DNA from 4 places in the Pseudomonas bijieensis genome. Region 1 is predicted to be linked to each of the others. Evidence: predicted binding sites of a transcription regulator. Region 1 holds the regulator's gene; each other region holds the start of a gene.

Region 1 (4,851 bases):
AGTTGTTCGAATTCGTTATCGGTGATGTCGCCCGATTCCTCGGCGACCGGTTCTTCGACCACTGCCTCGGCAACCGGCGCCGCTTCGTCAGCCGATTGCGGCTCGGCCAGGCGCGACAGCGCGGCGAGCAGCTCGGGGGTGGCAGGGGTAATCGGCGAGCGCTCACGCACTTCGCTGAACATACTGTTGACCGCATCCAGCGCTTCAAGCACCACGTCCATCAGTTCCGAATCAACGCGACGCTCACCCTTGCGCAGGATGTCGAACACGTTCTCGGCAATGTGACAGCACTCCACCAGCTCGTTGAGCTGGAGGAAGCCGGCGCCTCCTTTTACAGTGTGGAAACCGCGAAAAATTGCATTGAGCAGATCCGCATCATCAGGTCGGCTTTCCAGCTCGACCAGCTGTTCGGACAGTTGCTCTAGAATCTCGCCGGCCTCAACCAGGAAATCCTGAAGGATCTCTTCATCGGCGCCGAAGCTCATTAATGGCTGCTCCTAAAACAGGGCTAAAACTCAGAATCCAAGGCTGGACAGCAAATCGTCCACATCGTCCTGACCGGACATAACGTCTTCTCTTTTATCGGCATGAATTTGCGGACCTTCACCCTGAGAGAGATGTTTTTGTGGATCTTTTTCAGCAAGCATCGCTTCACGGTCGTGTTCGATACCTGCAAAGCGGTCGACCTGGCTGGCCATCAACACCAGTTTGAGCAGGTTGCTTTCCACTTCGGTGACCAGTTGGGTCACACGCTTGATCACTTGGCCGGTCAGGTCCTGATAGTCCTGGGCCAGCAGAATGTCGTTGAGGTTGCTTGCTACGGCGCGGTTCTCGGTGCTGCTGCGCGTCAGGAAACCGTCGACCCGACGGGCCAGTTCCCGAAACTCTTCAGCGCCGACTTCTCGACGCATGAACCGACCCCAGTCGGTGCTCAAGGCCTGGGCTTCTTCGCTCAGGCCATTGACCAGCGGCGTTGCGCTTTCCACCAGGTCCATGGTGCGGTTGGCCGCGGCCTCGGTCAGCTTGACCACATACCCCAGACGCTCGGTGGCGTCGGTGATCTGCGAGACTTCCTCGGCCTGCGGCATATGCGGGTCGATCTGGAAATTGACAATCGCGCTGTGCAGTTCACGCGTGAGCTTGCCCACTTCCTGATACAGACCGCGGTCACGGGTCTGGTTGAGCTCATGGATCATTTGAACCGCATCGCCAAAGCGACCTTTTTCAAGGCTGTCGACCAGTTCGCGGGCATGTTTTTTCAGGGTCGATTCGAAATCGCCCATTGAAGATTCGTTGTCCATAGCTCCCCCGTGGCGCCGTTAACCGATGCGTTCGAAGATTTTTTCGATCTTCTCTTTCAACGCCTGGGCCGTGAAGGGTTTGACCACATAGCCGTTGACACCGGCCTGGGCCGCTTCGATGATCTGCTCGCGCTTGGCTTCGGCAGTGACCATCAGCACCGGAAGATGCTTGAGTTTTTCGTCGGCACGCACCTGACGCAGCAGGTCGATACCGGTCATGCCCGGCATGTTCCAGTCGGTGACCAGAAAATCGAAGTTGCCACTGTGCAACATCGGGAGCGCAGTGGTCCCGTCATCTGCCTCGGCCGTGTTGGTGAACCCAAGGTCACGCAACAGGTTTTTTATGATCCGCCGCATCGTTGAGAAGTCATCAACGATGAGGATTTTCATGTTCTTGTCCAATTCGACCTCCAAGCAGTCTTAAACGCGCCCAGCACCTGGACGCGCCATTTCAATCAATCCGGCACAACACTCGACAACGGTCTGGAGCACAACGGATGGAGACTGGCGCAGTACTTGCCAGGCCAGCCTCGTTCGCAGTGTCCCCACACTGCCTGTCAACGCGCTCGCCACTCCCCCAAACGCCCCCGCAAACGGGCCGCGCACTGGCTGTGTAACTGGCTGACCCGCGATTCGCTGACCCCCAGGACCTCACCGATTTCCTTGAGGTTCAGCTCTTCGTCGTAGTACAGCGCCAAGACCAGTCGCTCACGCTCCGGCAAATTGGCAATCGCATCCGCCAGCGCGCTCTGGAAACGTTCATCTTCCAGGTCACGCGATGGCTCCATGTGAGCACTCGCGCCATCCTCGTGCAGTCCCTCGTGTTCACCACCGTCCTGCAACAGGTCGTCGAAACTGAACAGGCGGCTGCCCAAGGTATCGTTCAAAATCCCGTAATAATCATCGAGACTCAACTGGAGTTCGGCCGCAACCTCGTGATCTTTAGCGTCACGCCCGGTTTTAGCTTCAATTGCCCGAATTGCATCGCTGACCATGCGGGTATTGCGGTGCACCGAGCGTGGCGCCCAATCGCCCTTGCGGACTTCATCGAGCATGGCCCCGCGAATGCGAATACCGGCATACGTCTCGAAACTGGCGCCCTTGCTCGCGTCGTATTTGTTCGACACTTCGAGCAGGCCGATCATGCCCGCCTGGATCAAGTCTTCGACCTGGACACTGGCCGGCAACCGCGCCAGCAAGTGGTAGGCGATACGCTTGACCAGTGGCGCGTAACGCTCGATCAATTCGTACTGGGCGTCCCGTGCCGATTTTTTGTAGAGATGGTTGTAACCGCTGGCTGTCATAGCACGGGCCCTGCTGTTTGTTGCACAAGACGCTCGACGAAAAATTCCAGATGCCCGCGCGGGTTGGCCGGCAACGGCCAGGTATCGACCTTCTGGGCGATCGCCTTGAACGCCAGCGCGCATTTGGAACGTGGAAAGGCTTCATAAACGGCACGTTGCTTCTGGACGGCCTTGCGTACGCTTTCGTCGTAGGGCACGGCGCCGACGTATTGTAGGGCGACGTCCAGGAAGCGATCCGTGACCTTTGTCAACTTGGCGAACAGGTTGCGGCCCTCCTGCGGGCTCTGGGCCATGTTGGCCAGGACGCGGAAGCGATTCATGCCATAGTCGCGGTTCAGCAGCTTGATCAAGGCATAGGCGTCGGTGATGGACGTCGGTTCGTCGCAGACCACCAGCAACACTTCCTGGGCCGCGCGTACGAAACTGACGACCGAGTCGCCGATACCGGCCGCGGTGTCGATCACCAGCACATCGAGGTTGTCGCCGATGTCGCTGAAAGCCTGGATCAGGCCGGCGTGCTGGGCCGGGGTCAGGTGAACCATGCTCTGGGTGCCGGAGGCAGCCGGCACGATGCGAATCCCGCCTGGCCCCTGCAACAGCACGTCGCGCAATTCGCAACGGCCTTCGATCACGTCCGCCAGGGTGCGTTTGGGTGTAAGCCCCAAGAGCACGTCGACGTTCGCCAGGCCCAGGTCGGCGTCCAGCAGCATGACCCGTCGGCCAAGCTCTGCCAGAGCCAGGGACAAGTTCACTGACACGTTAGTCTTCCCGACGCCACCTTTGCCGCCGGTCACCGCGATCACCTGTACGGGATGCATGCTGCCCATGTTCGTTCTTTACCTTGTCTTACTTAGACGGAGGCCACATTACTGGCTGCGCGTTCGCATACGGAACAATGCATGGCAGACCATCGATGTAGGTACAAAAAATATTCATGATTACCTCAGCCAACCTGCTTGGTCGGGCTGTGGTAGATATCAGCGAACATATCAGCCATGGCTTCTTCGCTGGGTTCTTCCTGCATTTGCACACTCACGGCACGGCTGACCAGTTGATGACGGCGCGGCAGATGCAAATCATCCGGGATCCGCGGCCCGTCGGTCAGGTAGGCCACCGGTAGTTCATGACCGATCGCCAGGCTCAACACCTCGCCCAGGCTTGCCGTTTCGTCCAGCTTAGTCAGGATGCAGCCGGCCAGCCCGCAGCGTTTGTAGCTGTGGTATGCGGCGGTTAGAACCTGTTTCTGGCTGGTGGTTGCCAACACGAGATAATTTTTTGACTTGATGCCGCGTCCGGCCAGGCTTTCGAGCTGCATGCGCAGGGCCGGATCGCTGGCTTGCAGGCCGGCGGTATCGATCAGTACGACGCGCTTGCGCAGCAACGGTTCCAATGCCTGGGCCAGGGACTGGCCCGGATCCACATGGGTCACCGACACGTTGAGGATCCGTCCCAGGGTCTTGAGTTGCTCCTGGGCACCGATGCGGAAACTGTCCATGCTCACCAGGGCGATGCTCTGGGCGCCGTACTTGAGTACGTAGCGGGCGGCGAGCTTGGCCAGGGTGGTGGTCTTGCCCATGCCGGCAGGACCGACCATGGCAATCACCCCGCCCTCTTCCAGCGGCTCGACTTCCGGCGTGGCAATCATCCGCGCCAGGTGCGCCAGCAACATGCGCCAGGCCTGGCGAGGTTCTTCGATACCATTGATCAATGCCAGCAGGTCCCGGGACAACGGACCGGACAGGCCGATGCGTTGCAGGCGACGCCACAGGTTGGCCTGGGCCGGACGGCTGCCTTGCAACTGGTTCCAGGCCAGGGAGCCGAGCTGGACTTCCATCAGCTCGCGCAGGCTGTTGAGCTCGAAGCGCATCGAGTCCAGGGCGCGCGGATCGACCCCACGGGCAGGCGCGGCGGGTGCCGGCTCTGGACGACGCGGTTCGGCCTGGGCCTGCTCGATCAGCGGCTCGGCAGCGGTCAACGGCAAGCCGGCGGTCAGTGGCTGACCGGCGAACAATTGACGATTGGTGCCCGCGGCACCCTCGCCTTCGCTGCTACGCAGGCTCAGTTCGGCCTGGGCGCTGGCGATGCGCGATTGGGTCTTGCGCAGCTCATCTTCGAGTTCCATGTTCGGAACCCGCGGGGCCAGCGCAGACAGTTTGTAATCCAGGGCCGCCGTCAGCTCGACACCGCCGGCGATACGACGGTTGCCAATGATGGCTGCTTCAGCGCCCAGCTCGTCACGAACCAGT
Region 2 (4,851 bases), 1.4 Mb from region 1:
GGCCACGGACTGGTTCATGCCGTCGATTTCACCGATGCGCTGGGTCACGCTGCCCAGGCGTTCGCCGGCCTGGTTGGCGATGCCGACGCTGCTTTCGCTCTGGCGCTGGCTGTCGGTCATGGTCAGCACCGCTTCCCGGGCGCCGACTTGCAGTTCCTCGATCATCTTCTGCACTTGCTGCGCCGAGTCCTGGGTCCGGTGGGCCAGGTTGCGCACTTCATCGGCGACCACCGCGAAGCCGCGTCCGGCTTCACCAGCCCGGGCGGCTTCGATGGCGGCGTTCAGGGCGAGCAGGTTGGTCTGCTGGGAAATGCTGGTGATCACCTCCAGGATCTGGCCGATGTTCACCGTGTTGCTGTTCAGGGTTTCGATGTTGCCGCACGAATCGCTGATCTTGGCTGACAACTGCTGCATGGCGGCGATGGTTTTATCCACCACTTGCTGGCCGTCTTCGGCCAGGCTGCGGGCATCGCTGGAGTGCTGCGAGGCGAGGGCGGCGTTCTGGGCGATCTCCTGGGCGGCGGCACCGAGTTGGTTGATGGCCGCGGCGACGCTGCTGGTGCGCGAAGCCTGCTGGTCGGAGTTGAACATCGACGAGTTGGACGCACTGACCACACGCAGGGCGACTTCGTTGACTTGGCCGGTGGCCGAGGCCACTTCGCGGATCGAGGTATGGATACGCTCGACAAAGCGGTTGAACGAAGTCCCCAGGGCGCCGAATTCATCGTGGCCGTGGATGATCAGGCGCCGGGTCAGGTCGCCTTCGCCCTCGGCGATGTCATGCATCGCGCGGCCCATGGTCAGCAGCGGTTGCATCAGCACGCGGATCAACATGCCAAGCAGGGCGATGATGAACACCACGGCAATGACCATGGCGATCAGTGCCGAAGTACGGAACTCGCTGAGCATCGCCAGCGCGGTGTCCTTGTCGAGCACCAGCGCCACGTACCAGTCGGCGCCCGGCACACCGTTGACGTGGGTGAAGGAGATGAACTGGGTCTTGCCGTCGAGGTCGACTTCTTTCACGCCGGGGCTGATTTGCGGCGCGCCGTTGGGGTAGGCCTCGGCCAGGGTCTTGAGCACGCGCTTGCTGTCGGGGTGGATCAGGATCTTGCCGTCGGCGCTGACGATGAACGCGTGGCCGTGGCCGCCGAAGTTCAGCGAGTTGATGATGGCGCTGATGCTGGACAGGTCGATGTCCGCACCGGCCACGCCGATCATCTGGTTCTGGTGCTGCACCGGAGTGGCGACGGTGATCACCAGCTTGCCCGACGAAGCGGCGATATAGGGTTCGGTGACGATGGTTTGTTGTGCGCTGTTGGCGGCCTTGTACCAGCCACGGGCGCGGGGGTCGTAATCGGCGGCACGATTGCCGGCCGGTACCGAGAACATCACACCGTCGGTGCCGCCAAAATAGCTGAGCTGGAAGTTGCTGGTGTAGGCCGGCAAGCCCACGGCGCGCTTGAGGCTGTCGGCGCCGCTGCCGTCCACGGCGATCTGCTGGGCCAGCGATTGCAGCAACTGGATGCGACCTTCGACCCACGTCTGGATGTTACGGCTGGTCAGGCTGCCGAGTTCCTGCATGGAAGTCTCGGTGCTGGCGTGCAGGCTCTGGCGTTGACGATAGTCGTTGAACAGGATGAAACAGGCGAAAGCAATGGCCACCACAAGGGCGGCAGCCAACAGGATTTTATGGCTGAATTTCATGTTTCTGGTCATTAATAACACTACCGCGGGGGGATGAGTCAGGACGGGCTGTCAATTTGCCATAACGCAGGATTTTGCGCCGTTACTTTTTATCGGCGCAAAAGCCCGGCCCATCAGGCGTCAAGGGCCCAATCCCGACGAAAGGTACGACGCTGTCACAAATCGATTGATTCACCGATGAAACACCTCTGTACAGCCAATAAATACTGGGGGCGTCAGGGAACCAGATAGGGGTTTTCTCTTCTAAGGATCAGGTTGGCACCCTGCCACCTCCCTTCCGCTTCAGGAGTTACACCATGTCGCTGCGATCTATCGCCCTGCTGTTTATGTGCGTCGTGTTGACCGCATGCAGCAAGGTCAACCAGGAAAACTACTCGAAACTGTCGGCTGGCATGCCCAAGTCCGAAGTCGAAACGTTGCTGGGGAAACCGACCGATTGTTCAGGCGCGCTCGGCATGTCCAGCTGCACCTGGGGCGACCAGAAAAGCTTTATCAGCGTGCAGTACGCCGGTGACAAAGTGTTGATGTTTTCCGGCCAAGGCCTGAAGTAAACCGGGGCCATGGGCCCACGGGAGAAAAATAATGATGCGGTTAGTTTTTGTGCTTTTGGCTGGCCTGGTTTTGGCTGGCTGTGCCACTTCTGGCGAAGATCCGTTGGCACCCAAGACGGTCAACAGCGTCAATCTCAAGCGTTACCAAGGGACCTGGTATGAGTTGGCCCGCCTGCCCATGTATTTCCAGCGCAATTGCGCGCAATCGGAAGCTCACTACACCCTCAAGCCAGACGGCAACATGGGTGTGCTCAATCGCTGCCTGACCTCGGACTGGCAGTGGGAAGAAGCCAGGGGCACCGCCACGCCCCAGGTGCCGGGCAAGACCGACAAGCTCTGGGTCGAATTCGACAACTGGTTTTCGCGGATCGTGCCGGGCGTGGCGAAAGGGCAATACTGGGTGTTGTACGTCAGCGATGACTATAAGACCGCTATCGTTGGCGACCCGAGCCGTCGCTACATGTGGCTGCTGTCCCGTACGCCGACCGTCAATAGCGTCGTGCGCGAGGAACTGCTGAGCATCGCGCGCCAGCAGGGCTACGACACGACACGGTTGATCTGGCGAGCGTCGGATCGGCAGATGGCCAAGACTTCGGATTGATCGACGCCTGGGACCACAATGGGAGCGGGCTTGCTCGCGAATACGGTGTATCAGACACATAGATGTCGGCTGTCACACCGCATTCGCGAGCAAGCCCGCTCCCACATTTTTATCCGCGTTAGCCCAGCAGTTCGCGCAGCACCTGGGTAAACGCCCGGGCGCTTTCCTCTTCGCCGGCATGACGCCCATCGCGCACTACCCATTGGCCGCCGACCATCACATCGCGCACCTGACGATCCCCGCCGGCAAACAGCCAGCGATTGAGGATCCCGTCGCCCTGGGTCGTGGCCAGGTACGGGTCGTTGCCATCGAGCACCAGCCAGTCGGCGCGCTTGCCGATTGCCAGGGCGCCCACCGGTTGCCCCAGGGCCTGGGCACCGCCTTCCAGCGCCGCGTCAAACAGCGTGCGGCCGACCATCGGCTGATCCGCGCGATACAAACGGTTACGCCGTTGGTCCCGCAGGCGCTGGCCGTATTCCAGCCAGCGCAGTTCTTCCACCACGCTCAACGACACATGACTGTCGGAACCGATACCCAGGCGCCCACCCTGGGCGAGGAAATCCACGGCGGGGAAAATCCCGTCCCCCAGGTTGGCTTCGGTGGTCAGGCACAGGCCGGCAATCGCCCGACTCTTGGCCATGAGGCTGACTTCCTCGGCGTTGGCATGGGTGGCGTGGACCAGGCACCAGCGTTGGTCGACTTCGGTGTTTTCGTACAGCCATTGCAGCGGGCGGGCGCCGCTCCAGCTCAGGCAGTCGTCGACTTCTTTCTGCTGCTCGGCGATGTGGATATGCACCGGGCACTCACGGTCGCTGGCGGCCAGCACATCCTGGATCTGCCCGGGTGTCACGGCGCGCAACGAGTGGAAGCACAAACCCAGGGTCTGGGACGGTTGTCCGGCCAGGACCGGCTGCAAGCGTGACTGAAGCTTCAAGTAGTTTTCGCTGCTGTTGATGAACCGACGCTGCCCATCATTGGGCGCCTGGCCGCCAAAACCGGAATGACTGTAGAGCACCGGCAGCAGCGTCAGGCCTATGCCGGCGGCGCTGGCGGCGTGGCTGACGCGCAAGGCCAGCTCCGCCGGGTCGGCGTAGGGCGTGCCGTCGGTGTCGTGGTGCACATAGTGGAATTCGGCGACCGAGGTGTAGCCGGCCTTGAGCATTTCGATGTACAGCTGGCGGGCGATGATGCCGAGTTGATCGGGGCTGATTTTTCCGACGAGGCGATACATCAAGTCGCGCCAAGTCCAGAAACTGTCGTTGGGATTGCCGGCCACTTCCGCCAGCCCGGCCATGGCCCGTTGGAAGGCGTGGGAGTGCAGGTTTGGCATGCCCGGCAACAGCGGACCACCCAGCCGTTCGGCACCGTCTGCATGGGAGCCGGCCTGGATATGGGTCAGCACGCCCTCGGCGTCGACCTCAAGACGTACATCATTGGCCCATCCATTAGGCAGCAGCGCGCGTTCGGCAAAGAAGGCGGACATGGTTCAACCTCATTGTGCGTAATTTGTATATACATATACAGACGTTTGCCTGGCCGGTAAACTCCGGCAAGCTAGCAACCTTATCCGCAGAACAGGGAACCGCCGTGCCGACTCCGCCTGCCAAACCGCCGCTGGCCGCAAACATGGGTGACAGTCCGGCGCCCTTGTACGCCCGCGTCAAACAGATGATCACCCAGCAGATCGACAGTGGAAACTGGCCACCGCACTACCGTGTGCCGTCGGAAAGCGAACTGGTCAGCCAGTTGGGTTTCAGCCGCATGACCATCAACCGTGCCCTGCGGGAAATGACCGCTGATGGCCTGTTGGTGCGCATGCAGGGCGTCGGCACGTTCGTGGCCGAGCCCAAGAGCCAGTCCGCGCTGTTCGAAGTGCATAACATCGCCGACGAAATCGCCTCCCGTGGTCATCGCCACACCTGCAAGGTCATCACCCTCGAAGAAGAGGCGGCCGGTTCCGAGCGTGCGCTGGCCCTGGACATGCGTGAAGGC
Region 3 (4,851 bases), 1.8 Mb from region 1:
GGGTTGCGGCGGCAGCGAAACCGCTGGCTGGAACACCCGTGAGTGCCGTCGCCTGGGGCGGTTGTGCACCGGCCAGGGCCTCGGCGAATTGGCCGACGCCGCCTTCCACCAACAGTCGACGGGTCAACTTGACCAGGTCCAGCGCCGTGATCGGCCGCACCCACTCGCCGGCGCATTGTTCCGGCAGGCCCTTGGCCTTGCGCTCGACCAACGCACGGTTGTAGCCCGCCACGTAGCCTTCGACCAGTTGCTGCACTTGAGGCGTCTGGGCCTGCCAGAAACCGGAAACCGCTTGCGGTGTGTTGAGCCAACTGAAAAACACATCGCTGACGCGGTTCTCCCGCTGTTCGACCGTGACTTGCTGCGGCCCGAAATAGCGCGAGCGCTGGGCGTTGACCGTGACGATCTCATTGGCCAGCAGGCACAAGTTGTCCTGGGCGTAGGCATAGCCGATGCCATAACCCAGCCCGCGTTCATCCTGAGCCCGGATATGCGGCACGCCAAAACGAGTGCGACGGATCTCGGCACTGGCCTGCTGCCCATCATCCTGCGCATTGACCACGGGAATGAGCCCGAGGGCGATCCCCAGAAAAGCGCCTGCGAGGCCAATCCTCGATAACTGCCCGGACATTATCACGCTCACTCCTGATAAAAACTTCAGAAACCAGGACGGCTACCGGAGCGAAGTAGACAAACACTCGGCCCGCCTGGGAAATCACACGCCGCGTGCTGAACCGGAATGTGCCTACCTTCAAAACGAACCGGATGAAAAAAAATTAATGGCTGGCAGCCGTTTGAATACGGGGGTTTGACGAAGCACGGGCAATTTTTTCACATCATGGTCCTCATGATTGCGAATCCTCGTTCGTCCTATTACAGGAGAGTATCCGTGACCTTTTCTGATCAGGCTTGTAAGGAGTTTTTGCATGCGTAACGCGCAACAGCCCATGGAGGGCAAGCCAAGGCCGAGCGGCGTCTCGCTGAGCGCCCCCCACCGTGTATTCGACAAGCCGGCAGATCGAGGCGGCAACGACCACATCAGGCGCTTGCTCAAGAGTTTCGGGCTCAGGACTAGCCTGATTCGCCTCAAAGTCATCGACGCGCTGCTCAAGGCCGCCAACGAAAATCGCAGCCTGGGCGTGCGCGGCGTGCACAGCCAGTTGTTGGGGCTGGACATTCCATTGTCCTTTCTCAGTGTGCGCGAGGTGTTGAAACGCCTGTGCAGCGAGGGAGTCGTCACCCTCAACCCGGATAAAAGCTACTGCCTGCACCCCAGTGCGATGGCCGTGCTCCAGGCCGAGGATTGAAGCCGGCGCTCAGGACTTGACCTTGCGCCGCATCACGCCGTTGATCACCACCACGATGACCGCCACGGCGATGGCGATGTATTGAAACAGCTGCTCGCTGATCATGCCCTTGCCTTGCATCCAGGACAGCCCCAGCATGATTGCCAGGACGACGAGGACGATCAGAATCGAGTATTTCAAACGTTGTGAATGAGTCATTACCAATTTCCTGAATGTATCCGTTCTGTATCCGAAGGCTTGCCAAGTCCCTACCGAATTGCGGGGATGACGGGCTGCCAACGGGGTCCCATGGTACAGCCGAAGGAGCGTATTCGCGCAACCGCGGCGGTTTATCATGAGGAATTATGTATGTTTCGTCGTATCAGCCTGTTGCTTGCCTTATTGTCCACCCTGACCCTGAGTGGCTGCCTGTTTTTCCCCCACGACCGCGGTCATGGGGATCGACCTGACCACCGTGGCGGCCCGGGCTTCGACATGCCCCGCTAATGCCCCTTGGCGAGGAAGCCGCTTCCTCGCCAACCTCTCATCCCACCTTGCCCTCTCCTAAAGCTGCGTCACCGCAGGCCGATACATACAGGACTGCCCATCCGCCTGCTGCAGAAAGTCGCCTTCGTGCAAGGACTCCCCACATGCCCTCATTCCGAACTATTCAGGCTCGCTACACGCTGTTCCTGATTGTATTCATGCTGGTGTTATCCATCCTGACCGTGGTGGGCATCAGTTATCTGGTCGCGCCCAAGTTGCGCCAGACCGAAGAGCAAGTGGCCTTGAACCGCATCGCCGAGGTCGCCGAGCAGATCCAGGGCGAACTGAACAAGGTGCAGGCGCAGCAACGCAGCATCACCCAGACCATCCCGCTGCTGGACAGCGATGCCATCGACAAAGTGTTGCCGGGACTGGTGGATCAGTACGGCGAGTTGAAAGTCTTTGGCGGCGGGATCTGGCCGTTGCCCAACCAGCGGGCCGAGGGACGCAATAAATTCAGCACCTTCTGGCACCGCGACGCGTCCGGCAAACTGGCGGTCAATACCTTCTGGAACAGTGACGCCGCGCCCAATTATTACGAACAACCCTGGCACAAGGGCGGCATGGCCACCCCGCCGGGCAAATGCGCCTGGGCCGCGGCCTATAAAGACGATGCCAGCGCCGAACCACGCACCAACTGCGCCATGGCCATCCAGAAGAACGGCGTGCCTTATGGCGTTTCCACCATCGACGTGACCCTGGGTTTCTTCAATGACCTGGTGGCACGCAAGGAAGCCGACCTGAGCGCCGAGATGCTGATCGTCGAAGGCGACGGCAAGATCATCAGCAACAGTTCGCGCATCAGCGGACCGATCGTACTGAAAAACATCAGTGAACTGGCGGCAACCTCGCCATTCGCCGCCCAGGTCCAGGCTGGCCTGGCCAAGCGCGACCAGCCGCTGCAACGGGTCGAGTTCGACAACAAGGGCGAGGCCAGCACGTTTTTCATGCGCCCTATCGAGGGTTCGCCATGGTTCCTTGCGACCGCATTGCCAACCCGACTGATCACCGCCCAGCGCGACGATGTACTGAGCACACTGAGCCTGCTGCAGATTCCGATGGTGATCCTGCTGGTACTGATGCAGCTTTACGCGATCCGTCAATTGACCCACCGCATGAAGGTCCTCAAGGGCAACATCGACGCCTTGTCCACGGGCGATGCCGACCTGACTCGACGTATCACTATCCGGGCCGAGGATGAACTGGGGGCGATCGGTCATTCAGTCAACCGCTTCATCGCTTACCTGCAAAGCATGATCGGCGAGGTCACCCAGGCCACTGGCGCCATGGCATCGAGCCTGGGCGATCTGCAACGGACCTCCGCCCACACCAGTGAAATCCTGATGCGCCACGCTTCGGAAACCGACCAGACCGTGACCGCCATCACCCAGATGAGCTCCACGGCCGAAAGCGTCGCGCAAAATGCGGCCGAGACCGCAGCGTTCACCCAGCGCGCCAACGAGCATGCCGACCGCTCCCGCGTAGTGGTCGGTGAGGCGTCCAACAGTGTGGTGGCGCTGATCGATGAAGTGGCCAGCGCCACTCGCAAGGTCGAGAGCATGCAACAGGACGCGCAGCGCATCACCGAAATTCTCGGCGTCATCGGCGCCATTGCCGGGCAGACCAACCTGCTGGCTCTCAACGCCGCCATTGAAGCTGCCCGGGCCGGTGAGCAAGGCCGTGGGTTTGCCGTGGTGGCCGACGAAGTACGTGCCCTCGCCGCCCGCACCCAGGCCAGCACCTCGGAAATCAACGAAATGCTGACCCGCCTGACGCAAGGCGTGAGCTCGTCGGTCTCAGCCATGGAAAACACCCAGGCCAGTTGCCAGTCGGCCGCCGATGCCACATCCCGAGTCAACTCCGGGCTGGACGAAATGGCAGGCTCGGTCAGCCAGATCAACAGCCTGAGTACCCAGATCGCCACCGCCGCCGAGCAACAGAGCGCGGTGACCGAGGAGATCAATCGCAGCATGGTGCAGATCCGTCACATGGTGGAAGAACTGGTGGCAGGCGGCCTGGCCAGCGAGGCCAACACCCGGCAACTGCTGGAAGCCAATGCTCGGGTGAATGCGATCATGGGGCGGTTCAAGGTGCGCTGAATCTGCTCCCGCCACAAAACCTGTGGAAGTGAGCCTGCTCGCGATCGCGGTGGGTCAACTGCGGTGATGGCGCCTGTGCTGCCATCATCGCGAGCAGGCTCGCTCCCACAGGGTTCAGTGGTTTCCATTCCTCTGCGAATTGTCTCCCTCTCAACCTGACAATTGTGTAATCCCCGCCTCAGCCCCCTGTCAGCTCACGCTCGCTACTCTGGTATCCTCCCTCCAAACCGTTTGACACGAGACCACCTCCATGGCCCATCCCCTGCACTTGCTCGCCTTGAGCGCCCTGTTCGTCTCCACCCTGGCCCAGGCCGCCGAACCGGTCACCATTGATGTACACCGCGATGCCAATTGCGGTTGCTGCAAAAAGTGGATTTCGCATTTGCAAGAAAACGGCTTCAAGGTCAACGACCATGTCGAAGCCGACATGAGCCTGGTCAAACAGCGCCTGGGCGTGGCGCCGAACCTGCGTTCCTGCCACACCGCCGAGATCAACGGCAAATTCGTCGAAGGCCACGTCCCGGCCGACCAGGTGCTGGCATTGAGCAAGCGCGATGACTTGCTCGGCGTGGCCGCACCGGGCATGCCCATGGGCTCGCCCGGCATGGAAATGGACGGCATGAGCGACGCTTATCAAGTGATCGGCCTGAAAAAAGACGGGACCCAAACCGTGGTGGCGGACTATCCGGCCCACTGATGGGCGAAGCCTACATCGGCCTGTTCCTCGCGGCCTTCGGCGCGGCAACCCTGTTGCCGCTGCAATCCGAGGCGTTGTTGGTCGGCCTGCTGCTCAGCCAGCGCCATGAAGCCTGGCTGTTGCTGGGGGTTGCCACGTTCGGCAATGTCCTGGGTTCACTGGTGAACTGGTGGCTGGGCACGCGCCTGGAGCATTTCAAGGACCGGCGCTGGTTTCCGGTCAG
Region 4 (4,851 bases), 3.3 Mb from region 1:
AGGCCCCGGCCGATGGCCAGGCTGTCGTACTCGCCGGTCTTGCAGTTATTGAGCATGGTCCCGGACAGGTCAGTGGCGACGATCTGCACGCCGCCTTTCAACTGGCCGAGGTTGGACCGTTCGAACTCATCGATGGTCATCGACAACGAATAGGGTTCCTGTCCCGACGAGCAGGCCGCCGACCAGATTCGCAGGCGTTGGCCCGGGCTGGCCTTGATGGCCGCCGGCAGCACCTTATTCTTCAACACCTCGAACGGATAGGTGTCACGAAACCACAAGGTTTCGTTGGTGGTCATCGCGTCCACCACCATCTCGCGCAAGCCACTGCGCGGCTGGCTCTGGATACGCTGCACCAGTTCGCCCAATGACTTGAGGCCCTGTTGTTCCATCAATTTATTGAGACGGCTCGACACCAGGTATTGCTTGTTTTCACCAAGCAAGATGCCACAGGCTTTTTCCAGGAAGACCCGGAACTGTTCGAAATCCAAATTACCCGTAGACAAGATACCGCCTCTTTCATCGCGTTGACTTGCCGGGCGCACAACGCGCCCGACCTTTGCTTACTCTGCTGCCTTGATCCGATCGACTACCCGGGAAGCCAGGTCATCGGGCCGGAATTTCGCCAGGAAATCGTCGGCACCGACCTTCTTGACCATCGCCTGGTTGAAAACACCGGACAACGAAGTATGCAAGATGATATGCAGCTTTTGCATACGTGGGTCGCTGCGGATTTCCGACGTCAGGGTATACCCGTCCATCTCCGGCATCTCGATGTCGGAGATCATCATCAGGAATTCTTCCTCGGGCTTCTTGCCCTCGTCGACCAGCGCGCGCAGATAATCCAGCGCCTGACGCCCATCGTTCAACGCCACTACCTCGACACCGACCGTTTGTAGACAGCGGGTCACCTGCTTACGTGCCACCGAAGAATCATCGACGGTCAATACCCGCAGCGAAATCGCCTTGTGCTGGGTCTCGGCGTCCACCACACCCGCGGAAATAGCCTCCGGAGTGGGAGCCACTTCAGCGAGGATCTTCTCCACGTCGATGATTTCCACCAACTGGTTATCGACCCGGGTCACTGCCGTCAGGTAGTGATCGCGACCAGTACCCTTGGGCGGTGGATGGATCTCCTCCCAGTTCATGTTAACGATGCGTTCCACCGAGCGCACCAGGAAACCCTGGGTCTTGGTGTTGTACTCGGTGATAATCACAAACGGATTGCTCTGGTCCAGCAACCGACCGGAACCGGTCGCCATCGCCAGGTCGAGGATCGGGATGGTCGCTCCCCGGATATTGGCCACCCCGCACACAACGGGACTGGACTTGGGCATCAACGTCAGCTTGGGGCATTGCAGCACCTCGCGGACCTTGAAGACGTTGATCCCATACATTTGTTGGCCGTCGAGACGGAACAACAACAGCTCCAGGCGATTTTGACCGACCAGCTGAGTGCGCTGGTTTACCGAATCCATTACTCCCGCCATGCCCTGACTCCTACATAACGCTAATGTGTCCGACGCGCATTCATCACTAAACGGCACGGGGCTTGCTATTGAACCGGCATGAACGCACAAACGACATTTTCTCGACGCCTGACCACTCACTGCCGCCATTGGCTCGGTGCACTGCTGGCTGTCTGCCTGTTCACTTCGGGCGGTCCTGCCCTTGCTGCTGTTCCGGTTACCTTGCCTGATCTCCTTATCGGCGTCACTCAGGGCTTTCTTGAATTCACCGTAGAAGACTATCTGGCTACCAGTCAAACCGAAGGGCGCTACGAAATCGAAGTCAACCAGCTCGACCCGCGCCTGCGCATGCCGATGTGCGACAAGGAATTGACTGCTTCGCTGGAGAGTCCGGCCAGGCCCCTGGGCCGCGTCACGGTGAAGGTTCGTTGCGACAGCGCCGCGCCCTGGACGGTGTTCGTGCCGGCTCAAGTGCGCCTGTTTCGAGAAATTGTCACGACCACTCGTCCGCTCAAGCGGGCCGGGATTGTCGAGCCCCAGGACGTGATGTTGCGCGAACGGGACATCAGCCAGATCACCCAAGGTTTCCTGACCTCCGTTGACCAGGCCATCGGGCAGAAACTTGTCCGACCAATGGTCGCCGATCAGGTCGTGACGCTGGTGCACCTGGAGCAGGCCGAAGTGGTCCGCAAGGGCGACCAGGTGGTCATCACCGCCCGCAGTGGCTCCCTGGCCGTGCGGATGCCCGGCGAGGCCCTGTCCAACGGCGGCATGCGTGAACAGATACGGGTAAAAAACCTCAACTCCCAACGCGTGATCAAGGCGCAAGTGATGGCCCCAGGCCAAGTGGAAGTGGCGATGTAGTGATCCGGTAAAGGAGGTAGAAAGCTGGCGCTTGATCCCGGTGTTCCCTAGACTGTGCCTTACGCAAAGGCAAGCGCAGACGTGCGCATGCTCATTGAATAAATGAGCCTAAAGTTTTTTTGGGGATGGCCGAAAACATGGCAAGCGTCCAAATACCCAGAGGTTTTTTACCATGGTCATCGATTTCAATCGTTTAAACAGCTCTTCACCGTTGACAGGCACTACGCGTACCAGCGCGACCAAGGAAACCGCCGAAGCCGGTAAATCCGCGCCGCTGCCTACAGCAGCCGAACAGGTCAGCAACGGGGAGTCGGTACACCTCAGCAATGAGGCTCAGCAGTTGCAGAAGGTCACTGACAAGCTGCGCGATCAACCTGTCGTCGACAAGGCCCGCGTGGCCGAGTTGAAAGCAGCCATCGCTGATGGCAGCTACAAAGTCGACAGCAACCGCGTAGCCAGCAAACTGCTCAACTTCGAAGCCCAGCGCTAGGCCGCCCCGCCTGCGCCAGGCTTTTGGACGCTTAAGACCCAAGGCCAGCCATGCACGATACTAATTTATTGCAACTGATCATCGACGACTTTGTTCCAGCGCAACAATTGCTGGAATTGTTGCAGGCCGAATCCGTGGCACTGCACGGTCGCGACATGCCTCTGCTGGAGAACATCCTGGCGCAGAAACAGGCATTGATCATCTTGCTTGACCAGCATGGCCGCAAACGCAGCGAGATCCTCGCCAGCCTCAACTTGCCCGCCAGTCATGACGGCCTTGAGCAATTGGCCAGCCAGTCGACGATCGGCGACCAGTTGCTGTCCCAGAGTAAAGTGCTCAACGACCTGCTCGCCCAATGCCAGGCGACCAACGCCCGCAACGGCCAGTCGATCCAGATGCAGCAGGCCGCCACCGCCAACCAATTGCGCATCCTGAACGGTGGTGAGATCCCGACGCTGTATGACGCTAGCGGCTCGACGGCCAGAATGGTCAAGCACCGCCCGCTCAGCCAGGCATGAAACGAACAATGCCTTCGCTCTATCAACGCGCGATACATGCTGGCAAAATGCTGGCTATTCGTAGTCGTATTTTGCCTGGAGATTGACCCACCGTGTTCAATGCCTCAAACGCGGATGATGCTCCGCAGCCACCCAAGGTCCTCACCACGCCCCTGGAAATCTCCGGCAACCTGCGGATGCTGCAAGATAGCCACGACCCGCTGATCATTACGTTCCATGAACGCACCCAGCGCTTCCAGAGCTATCTGGTCAACGTCGATCGCGAGACCAACTCCATCGCCCTGGATGAAATGATCCCCCGGGATGGCGAGCGTTTCCTGCTGGCCGGCGAGCCGTTTCGTGTCGAGGGTTTTCATGATGGCGTGCGCATCGCATGGGATGGCAAGGGTCCACTGACCATTGACGAATCCAGCGACGGTCGCTGCTATCGCGGTGCCCTGCCCGACGAAGTGGTCTATCACCAACGCCGCAACGCCTTCCGCGCCGCCCTGAAACTGGCGCAACTGGTGAACGTTGAACTGGGCGGCGACAAGCTCAAGTCACCCGTGGACGGCAAGCTGCTGGACATCTCCGCCACCGGTTGCAAATTGCGTTTCGACGGCGACATCACCGAACGGCTGCAATTGGGCCAGGTGTATGAGCGCTTCATCGCAGCCCTGCCGTTTGGCAACATGACCGCGCCAGTCGAGCTGCGTTACCTGCATTTCGAAGAAAGGATCAACACCACGTTCGCCGGCGTACGCTTCCACAACATCAGTGGCCTGGTGCAACGGCAGGTCGAGCGGTTCGTCTACCAGCTCCAGCGTGAAGCGCGGCGCTTCGATAAAGACGACCTCTGATCGTCGAGCCATAAAAAACGGGCAGTCCCTTGCGGTGACTGCCCGTTTTTTTTATGCCTGCTTCAAGGCCTGGCCTGGGTAAAGCTGGGTGTCTCCGGTTCGTCAGACGCCGCTTCGGCTTCAGTAGCCGGCTCTGCGACCGGCTCAGGCTCCACGTCCGGATTGGCCGGCGTCTGCATCTGCTCCTGCACCACCTGCTCATCCACCCGGGGATCGAGGCACGCCACCAAAGGCGAACTCGACATACTGTCCGGCATCGCCACGTGATGCAGCGGCGCGTCATCGACCTGATGCAGGTTGGTCACCGCTTTCGGCCGGATCCGCCATACCAGTACCAAGGCGAAGAAAGCGAAAAAACCGTACAGCATCTGGCTGCCGAACATCTTCATCAGCACGCCGGCCACCAGCGGCCCGATGCTGGCACCAATGCCATAGGTCACCAGCAACATGGCCGTCAGCGACACCCGGCGATCCCCTTCGACGTGGTCGTTGGAAAAGGCCACTGCCAACGGGTACAGGCAAAACTGAACCAGCGAACAGCAGAAGCCCGCCACAAACAACACTTCCAGCGGCACCTTCGGCAGGATCGCCAGCGGCAGTGCGCAGATCGCCAGGAACAGCGCAAAACAGCGAATCAGCATCGCCCGGTCATAACGGTCGGACAGCCACCCCAG

What was found. Region 1 encodes FliA, which starts transcription of late flagellar genes. Its sites were predicted from a motif close to CTAAAGTTTNNNNNNNNNNNGCCGNTAA; they were not measured.
Region 2: a site for FliA is predicted at 1,797-1,824, ahead of GN234_RS16325 (methyl-accepting chemotaxis protein). Genes of this name have one in related genera too.
Region 3: a site for FliA is predicted at 1,851-1,878, ahead of GN234_RS02445 (methyl-accepting chemotaxis protein). Genes of this name have one in related genera too.
Region 4: a site for FliA is predicted at 2,439-2,466, ahead of flgM (flagellar biosynthesis anti-sigma factor FlgM). Genes of this name have one in related genera too.

Annotation. Positions count from the first base shown of each region.
Region 1 is NZ_CP048810.1:2,381,324-2,386,174, forward strand. It holds gene GN234_RS10270 (chemotaxis protein CheA) at 1-485, opposite strand, end outside; gene GN234_RS10275 (protein phosphatase CheZ) at 516-1,301, opposite strand; gene GN234_RS10280 (chemotaxis response regulator CheY) at 1,320-1,691, opposite strand; gene fliA (RNA polymerase sigma factor FliA) at 1,859-2,605, opposite strand; gene fleN (flagellar synthesis regulator FleN) at 2,602-3,432, opposite strand; gene flhF (flagellar biosynthesis protein FlhF) at 3,549-4,851, opposite strand, start outside.
Region 2 is NZ_CP048810.1:3,733,538-3,738,388, reverse strand. It holds gene GN234_RS16325 (methyl-accepting chemotaxis protein) at 1-1,719, opposite strand, end outside; gene GN234_RS16320 (lipoprotein) at 2,004-2,258, shown strand; gene GN234_RS16315 (lipocalin family protein) at 2,290-2,859, shown strand; gene GN234_RS16310 (formimidoylglutamate deiminase) at 2,978-4,342, opposite strand; gene hutC (histidine utilization repressor) at 4,486-4,851, shown strand, end outside.
Region 3 is NZ_CP048810.1:583,370-588,220, reverse strand. It holds gene pvdQ (bifunctional acylase PvdQ) at 1-631, opposite strand, end outside; gene GN234_RS02460 (fe2+ zn2+ uptake regulation protein) at 927-1,307, shown strand; gene GN234_RS02455 (hypothetical protein) at 1,317-1,505, opposite strand; gene GN234_RS02450 (hypothetical protein) at 1,656-1,793, shown strand; gene GN234_RS02445 (methyl-accepting chemotaxis protein) at 1,937-3,931, shown strand; gene GN234_RS02440 (DUF411 domain-containing protein) at 4,182-4,628, shown strand; gene GN234_RS02435 (YqaA family protein) at 4,628-4,851, shown strand, end outside.
Region 4 is NZ_CP048810.1:5,797,429-5,802,279, reverse strand. It holds gene cheR (protein-glutamate O-methyltransferase CheR) at 1-503, opposite strand, end outside; gene GN234_RS25650 (chemotaxis protein CheV) at 561-1,487, opposite strand; gene flgA (flagellar basal body P-ring formation chaperone FlgA) at 1,566-2,330, shown strand; gene flgM (flagellar biosynthesis anti-sigma factor FlgM) at 2,503-2,820, shown strand; gene GN234_RS25635 (flagella synthesis protein FlgN) at 2,871-3,338, shown strand; gene GN234_RS25630 (flagellar brake protein) at 3,431-4,177, shown strand; gene GN234_RS25625 (MFS transporter) at 4,240-4,851, opposite strand, start outside.